2 linked regions of the Methylibium petroleiphilum PM1 genome follow. The protein of the gene in region 2 interacts with the protein of the main gene of each other region in a pairwise test. Links are inferred from orthologs where the notes say so. Each region holds a gene or a part of one and is shown on either strand. Other genes may lie near its edges.

Region 1 (2,989 bases), 160 kb from region 2 along the record:
GCAACTGCGCTCCGTCCGCGAGGCGGTGCGGCTCGGCTTCAACCTCACCGACGTGGCCGAGGCGCTGCACACGTCGCAGCCGGGCGTGAGCCGGCAGATCCGCGAGCTCGAAGACGAGCTCGGCGTCGACATCTTCGTGCGCGCCGGCAAGCGGCTGACCGGGCTCACCGCCCCCGGCGAGGCGGTGCTGCCGATCGTGGAGCGGCTGCTGCACGACGCCGACAACCTCAAGCGCGCCGGCGCCGACTACGCCCAGCAGGACCACGGCCCGCTGTCCATCGCCGCCACCCACTCGCAGGCGCGCTACGCGCTGCCGCCAGCGGTGCGCGACTTCCGCGGCAGCCATCCGGGCGTGCAGTTGCAGCTGCACCAGGGCTCGCCGAAGCAGGTGGCGCAGATGCTGCTCGACGGCGAGGCCGACATCGGCATCGCGACCGAGGCGCTGGCGCAGTACCCCGACCTCGTGGCGCTGCCCTGCTACCGCTGGACGCACGCGGTGCTGGTGCCGCCCGACCACCCGCTGCTCGACGGCGGCGCCCTCACGCTGAAGCGGCTCGCCGAATACCCGCTGATCACCTACGACGCCGGCTACACCGGCCGCTCGCACATCGACGAGGCCTTCGAGCGCGAGGGCCTCACGCCCACGCTGGCGCTGACGGCGATGGACGCCGACGTGATCAAGACCTACGTGGAGTTGGGCCTGGGCGTCGGCATCGTCGCCTCGATCGCCTACGACGACGAGCGCGATCGCCACCTGCGCGCGCTCGACGCGCGCCACCTGTTCGCCGTGAACATGACGCGCCTGGCGCTCAAGCGCGGCAGCTACCTGCGGGCCTATGTGTACGACTTCATCGAGAGCTTTGCGCCGTCGCTGACGCGCAAGGTGGTGCAGCGCGCGCTCGACGGCGGCAAGGTCGAACTCTGAGCAGTGCGCGGCTCGGTCGGGTGCGACGGCCCGACCGGGACCCGATCAGATCATCGCGGCCGGATCGGCTTCGGACTCCTGCGCGAAGCGCGTCACGCGGCGCGGCAGCAGGTGCACGGTGGCGCCGGGATCGAGCGGGAAGCGTTCGCGCAGCGCATGGAACTCCGAGCGCGGCAGCTCGACGTCGATGTAGCTGCCGTCGTCCACGCGCTTGAACTCCACCCGCGTGTTAGGCCCCACGGTCAGCGCCTGCGACAGCGTCACCGGCAGCGAGCCCTCGGCCGGTGCAGCCAGGATCGCCAGCTCGTGCGGGCGTACGTAGCTGACCTCGCCGCTGACCTTCGCATCGCCCCGGCCTGCTCCGAAGCGGCCGTGGAACAGGTTCACGTCCCCCAGGAACTGCAGCACGAAGGGCGACGCCGGGTGGTCGTACACCTGGTCCGGCGGGCCGTCCTGCTCGACGCGGCCCTGGTTCATCACGACGATGCGGTCGGCGACCTCCATCGCCTCCTCCTGGTCGTGGGTCACGAACACGCTCGTCACATGCACCTCGTCGTGCAGGCGGCGCAGCCAGCGGCGCAGCTCCTTGCGCACCTTGGCGTCGAGTGCCCCGAAGGGCTCGTCGAGCAGCAGCACCTTGGGCTCCACCGCCAGCGCGCGCGCCAGGGCGATACGCTGGCGCTGGCCGCCCGACAGCTGGTGCGGGAAGCGGTCGGCGATCCAGTCGAGCTGCACCAGCTTCAGCAGCGCGGTGACCTTGCTGCGGATCTCGGCTTCGCTGGGCCGCGTGGCCTTGGGGCGCACGCGCAGCCCGAAGGCCACGTTCTCGAAGATCGTCATGTGCGCGAACAGCGCGTAGTGCTGGAACACGAAGCCGACCTGGCGCTCGCGCACGTCGGTGCGGGTGGCGTCCTCGCCGTGGAACAGCACGCTGCCGCTGTCGGGCACTTCCAGGCCCGCGATGATGCGCAACAGCGTGGTCTTGCCAGAACCCGAGGGTCCGAGCAGCGCGACCAGCTCGCCCGAGGGGATGTCGATCGAGATGTCGTCGCAGACGACGGTGGGGCCGAAGCGCTTGTTCAGGTTACGGACTTCGATGCTCATACGGCCTCCAGCGCGCTCGCGCCCTTGATCTGGTTTCTCACCCGTCGCTCCACCAGGTACTTCAGCACCAGCGTCACCAGCGCCAGCCCGGCCAGCAGCGAAGCCACCGCGAACGACGCCGCGAACTGGTATTCGTTGTAGAGGATCTCGATGTGCAGCGGCATCGTGTTGGTCTGGCCGCGGATGTGGCCCGAGACCACCGACACCGCGCCGAACTCCCCCATCGCCCGCGCATTGCACAGGATCACGCCATACAGCAGCGCCCACTTGATGTTGGGCAGCGTCACGCGCCAGAAGATCTGCCAGCCCGAAGCGCCCAGCACGCGCGCCGCCTCTTCCTGCTCGACGCCCTGCGCCTGCATCAGCGGGATCAGCTCGCGCGCGATGAACGGGAAGGTGATGAACACCGTGGCCAGCACGATGCCAGGCAGCGCGAAGATGATCTTCAGGTCGTGCTCGCGCAGCCAGCCGCCCAGCCAGCCCTGCAGGCCGAACACCAGCACGAAGATCAGGCCGGCGATCACCGGGCTCACCGAGAACGGCAGGTCGATCAGCGTCAGCAGGATGTTCTTGCCGCGGAAGTTGAACTTGGCGATACACCAGGCCGCCGCCACGCCGAACACCAGGTTCAGCGGCAGCGACACCGCTGCCGCCAGCAGCGTGAGCCGGATGGCCGACAGCGCGTCGGGCTCGACGATCGCCGCGAGATAGACATCCCAGCCCTTCTTCAGCGCCTCGTAGAACACCGCGAACAGCGGCACGAACAGGAACACCGTCAGGAACACCAGCGCGATGCCGATCAGCGTGCGGCGCACCCAGGGCGCCTCCGAGGTGGCGTTGCGCAGGTTCGTCGGAGCGACCGCCGCAGCGGGTGCAGCGGCCTTCAGGGCCAGCGTGGCGCCGGTCGTCATGTCAGTTTCCTCCCTGGCGACGGCGCGACCAGGCCTGCAGCAGGTTGAT
Region 2 (3,805 bases):
AGCGGCGCTCAGGCACGGTCACCGAACGACGAGGCGATCTGGGAGTCCGGCCCGCGGTCCGGTGTGGCGGCCTGGAGGGCGGCAGCTGGCCGGAAGCCGAACAGGCTGGCGATCAGCCGCGTGGGCAGCTCATGGACCGCCGCATTGAAGTCGGAAACCGCATCCTTGAAGACACGCCGCGTGAAGGCGATCTGGGCGTCGGTTTCCTGCAGGTCGCTCAACAGCGTGACCACGCGCTCCAGCGTCGCCTGCGTGTCGAAGCGATCGACGCGCGTCTCGACCAGCACGCGCAACGGCCGCAGCGCCCCTTCGAGCACCTGCTCGGCGAGTCCGAGGCTCTGGATCGCGCCGGCACTGGTGGGCCGCCCCTGGGCGTGGTCGGCCGCGGCCTGGGCCTGCCGGGTCGCGGCCATCACGGTCTGCAGCATCGCGACGCCCACCGCGTCGCCCATCGCCGGCCGCGCCTCGTCGCTGGCCAGCAACTCGGTGAGCTCGAAGGCCAGCGCCTGGCGGCGACGCAGTTGGGCGTCGATCGGCACCCAGCTCGCACCGACCGCGCTGCGCAGGCGCACCAGCCGGTTGTAGGCCCCGACGCCCCAGAACAGCAGCAGGGCCAGCAGCGCCAGGAGGACGGTGCGCGTCGTGCTCATCGGGAACGGGCGGGGGCCGGCATGGCTGCCGACTCTACGCCAGCCGTCGCGGCCGCCGCGGCGTGCGTCGTCAGGCGCCGGCGCACCAGGCCTCGTAGCCCTTGCGCCGCAGCTCGCAGGCCGGGCAGGCATTGCAGCCGTAGCCCCAGGCGTGGCGCACGCTGCGGTCGCCGAGGTAGCAGCTGTGGGTGTGCTCGAGGATCAGCTCGTTCAAGGCGCGGCCGCCCAGGCGATCGGTGAGCGCCCAGGTCCGGGCCTTGTCGAGCCACATCAGCGGCGTTTCTATCGTCATCGGCGTGGCCATGCCCAGGCTGAGCGCGACCTGCAGCGCCTTGAGTGTGTTGTCGCGGCAGTCAGGGTAGCCGGAGTAGTCGGTCTCGCACATGCCGCCGACCAGCACGCTGAGGTTGCGCCGGTAGGCCACGGTGGCCGCGAAGCCGAGGAACAGCAGGTTGCGCCCCGGCACGAAGGTGCTCGGCAGGCCGTTGGCCTGCATCTCGATCGCGCGCGCCGAGGTCAGCGCGGTGTCGGAGATCTGGCCGAGCAGACCGAGGTCGAGCACGTGGTCGTTGGCCAGCCGGCCGGCCCACAGCGGGAACGACCGCGCGATCGCCTCGCGCACCTGCACGCGGCATTCGAGTTCGACGACGTGGCGCTGGCCGTAGTCGAAGCCGATGGTCTCCACGTGCGCGTGGTGCTCCAGCGCCCAGGCCAGGCAGGCGGTCGAGTCCTGGCCGCCGGAGAACAGGACGAGGGCGCCGCGCGGATCGAGGCTCATGCGCCGATCAGGTGCGGACCTCGCCCTGCCCGAACACCACCCACTTCATCGAGGTGAGCCCCTCGAGGCCCACCGGCCCGCGGGCGTGGAACTTGTCGGTGCTGATGCCGATCTCGGCGCCCAGGCCGAACTCGAAGCCATCGGCGAAGCGCGTGCTGGCGTTGACCATCACGCTGGCCGAGTCGACCTCGCGCAGGAATCGCATCGCGTTCGGGTGGTTCGTGGTCAGGATCGCGTCGGTGTGGTGCGAACCGTAGCGGTTGATGCGGGCGATCGCCTCGTCGAGCGAGTCGACCAGCTTGATGCTGATGACCGGCGCCAGGTACTCCTCGGCCCAGTCGGCCTCGGTCGCGTCGACCAGCTTCGCGCCCGGCACCGCGGCCAGCAGCGCCTTGGCGCGCGGGCCGCAACGCATCTCCACGCCCTTGGCCGCGAACACCGCGCCGATGCGTGGCAGGAAGGCCGCCGCGACGTCTCGGTGCACCAGCAGCGACTCGGCCGCATTGCAGGGGCTGTACTTCTGGGTCTTGGCGTTGTCGGTCACGCGCACCGCGAGGTCGAGGTCCGCGCCAGCGTCGACGTAGACGTGGCAGTTGCCGTCCAGGTGCTTGATGACCGGCACCGTGGCCTCGGCGGCGATGCGCTCGATCAGGCCCTTGCCGCCGCGCGGAATGATCACGTCGACGTACTGCGGCATCGCGATCAGCCGGCCGACCGCGGCGCGGTCGGTGGTGGGCACCAGTTGCACGGCATCGCCTGGCAGCCCGGCCTCGGCCAGCGCGCGCACCACCAGCGCCATCAGCGCCGTGTTGGAATGCAGCGCCTCGGAACCACCGCGCAGGATCGCGGCGTTGCCGCTCTTGATGGCCAGCGAGGCGGCGTCGATCGTCACGTTCGGCCGGCTCTCGTAGACCATGCCGAACACGCCCAGCGGCACCCGCATCTGGCCGACGGTGATGCCGCTCGGGCGCCGGCGCAGGTTCGTCATCTCACCGATCGGGTCGGGCAGCGCGGCGACCTGCTCGCAGCCTTCGGCCATCAGCGCGATCACCTTGTCGGTGAGGCGCAGGCGGTCGACCATCGGCGCGGCCAGGCCGGCGCGGGTAGCAACGTCGAGGTCGCGCGCGTTCTCCGCGGCCAGCCGCGCAGCCCCGGCCCGGATCTCGCGGGCCAGCGCCAGCAGCGCCGCGTTCTTCGCCGCCGTCGATGCGGCGGCCATCGCCGTCGATGCGGAGCGTGCCGCGCTGCCCAGGCGGTCCATCAGCGCGATCACGGGGGTGGCGTCGGGTGCGTTCATGACCGGATTGTCGCAAAGCAGGGCCGGCCCTGCCGGTCCATTGGGCTCAGCTCAGCCACTGCGTCAGCAGCAACCACAACGGCGCCGTGGCGGCGAAGGCCAGCGTCGAGATCACGATCGCGGCGGTCGCCTCCGCCTCGCCGCTGCGGTAGCGCTGCGCGAACATCAGCGCGTTCGAGCCGGTCGGCATCGCCGCGGCCATGACGATCACCGCCAGCGCCAGCCCGCGCAGGCCCATGCCGTAGCCGACCGCGAGCACCAGCGCCGGTTGCACCAGCAGCTTGGCTGCCGCCAGCAGCAGCGCCGGGCCCGCCGCGCCGCGAAGGCCGTAGTGGCCGAGCGACAGGCCGATCGCGACCAGACACAACGGCACGACCGCAGTGCCCAGCATCTGCAGCACCTCGTCGATCGGGCCGGGGATGGGCGCGCCCGTCAGGTTCCAGGCCATGCCGGCCAGCACCGGCAGCACGATCGGGTGGATGACAGTGTTGCGCGCCGTCAGCAGCAGCGTGCGCGACAGCGATGCCGGCGCGCCGGCGTCGCGCGCCATCGCGTGGGCGAGGTCGCGCTCGACCAGCAGCGTCAGCACGGTGAGCAGGATCAGCGCATGCAGGCTGACGATCGACAGGTGCAGTTGCAGGCCGATCTCGCCGAACAGCGCAGCGGCCATCGGGATGCCGAGCTGGGCGTTGTTGCCGAACGAGGCGGTGATGGCTCGTACCGCGGGCTGTGCCGCCGCAGCGGCGCGGCACCGGCGCTGCAGCAGGTACACCAACAGCATCCAACCCACCACCGGCACGAAGAAGGCCCCCAGCGCCTGCCAGGGCAGCGTGCCCAGGTCGATGCGCGCCGTGGCACGGAACAGCAGCGCCGGCGCGAACACGTAGAACGCCGCATTCGAGAGGATGCGCGCCGCCTCGCCGCCAGCGAAAGGCTTGCAGCGGCCGGCCACCCAGCCGATGCCGATCGTCACGAAGATCGCCAGGAGCTTGAGGAAGATCAACGGAGACATGGATCGAGTATCCGGGAGCTGCGGAAGCGGTCGCGCATCACTCCGTCGTGAACTAGTCTTTCAAGACA

The links.
Region 1: the proteins of MPE_RS01335 (region 2) and MPE_RS00610 interact in binary tests that used the Escherichia coli proteins (3 or more experiments, as listed by UniProt). The link is inferred for Methylibium petroleiphilum PM1 from one-to-one orthologs.

What each region holds. Positions count from the first base shown.
Region 1 is NC_008825.1:127,499-130,487, reverse strand. It holds MPE_RS00610 (sulfate/molybdate ABC transporter ATP-binding protein), read right to left. Parts: upstream 2,030-2,989; coding sequence 971-2,029; downstream 1-970. Other genes in the region: cysT (sulfate ABC transporter permease subunit CysT), read right to left, coding at 2,942-2,989; cysW (sulfate ABC transporter permease subunit CysW), read right to left, coding at 2,026-2,940; MPE_RS00615 (CysB family HTH-type transcriptional regulator), read left to right, coding at 1-925. UniProt on the Escherichia coli protein: Part of the ABC transporter complex CysAWTP involved in sulfate/thiosulfate import. Responsible for energy coupling to the transport system.
Region 2 is NC_008825.1:290,754-294,558, reverse strand. What follows is about bases 581-3,374. They hold MPE_RS01335 (glutamate-5-semialdehyde dehydrogenase), read right to left. Parts: upstream 2,726-3,374; coding sequence 1,436-2,725; downstream 581-1,435. Other genes in these bases: MPE_RS01330 (AEC family transporter), read right to left, coding at 2,772-3,374; queC (7-cyano-7-deazaguanine synthase QueC), read right to left, coding at 721-1,428; MPE_RS01345 (LemA family protein), read right to left, coding at 581-650. Also shown: more of MPE_RS01345, read right to left, coding at 9-580; more of MPE_RS01330, read right to left, coding at 3,375-3,737. UniProt on the Escherichia coli protein: Catalyzes the NADPH-dependent reduction of L-glutamate 5-phosphate into L-glutamate 5-semialdehyde and phosphate. The product spontaneously undergoes cyclization to form 1-pyrroline-5-carboxylate.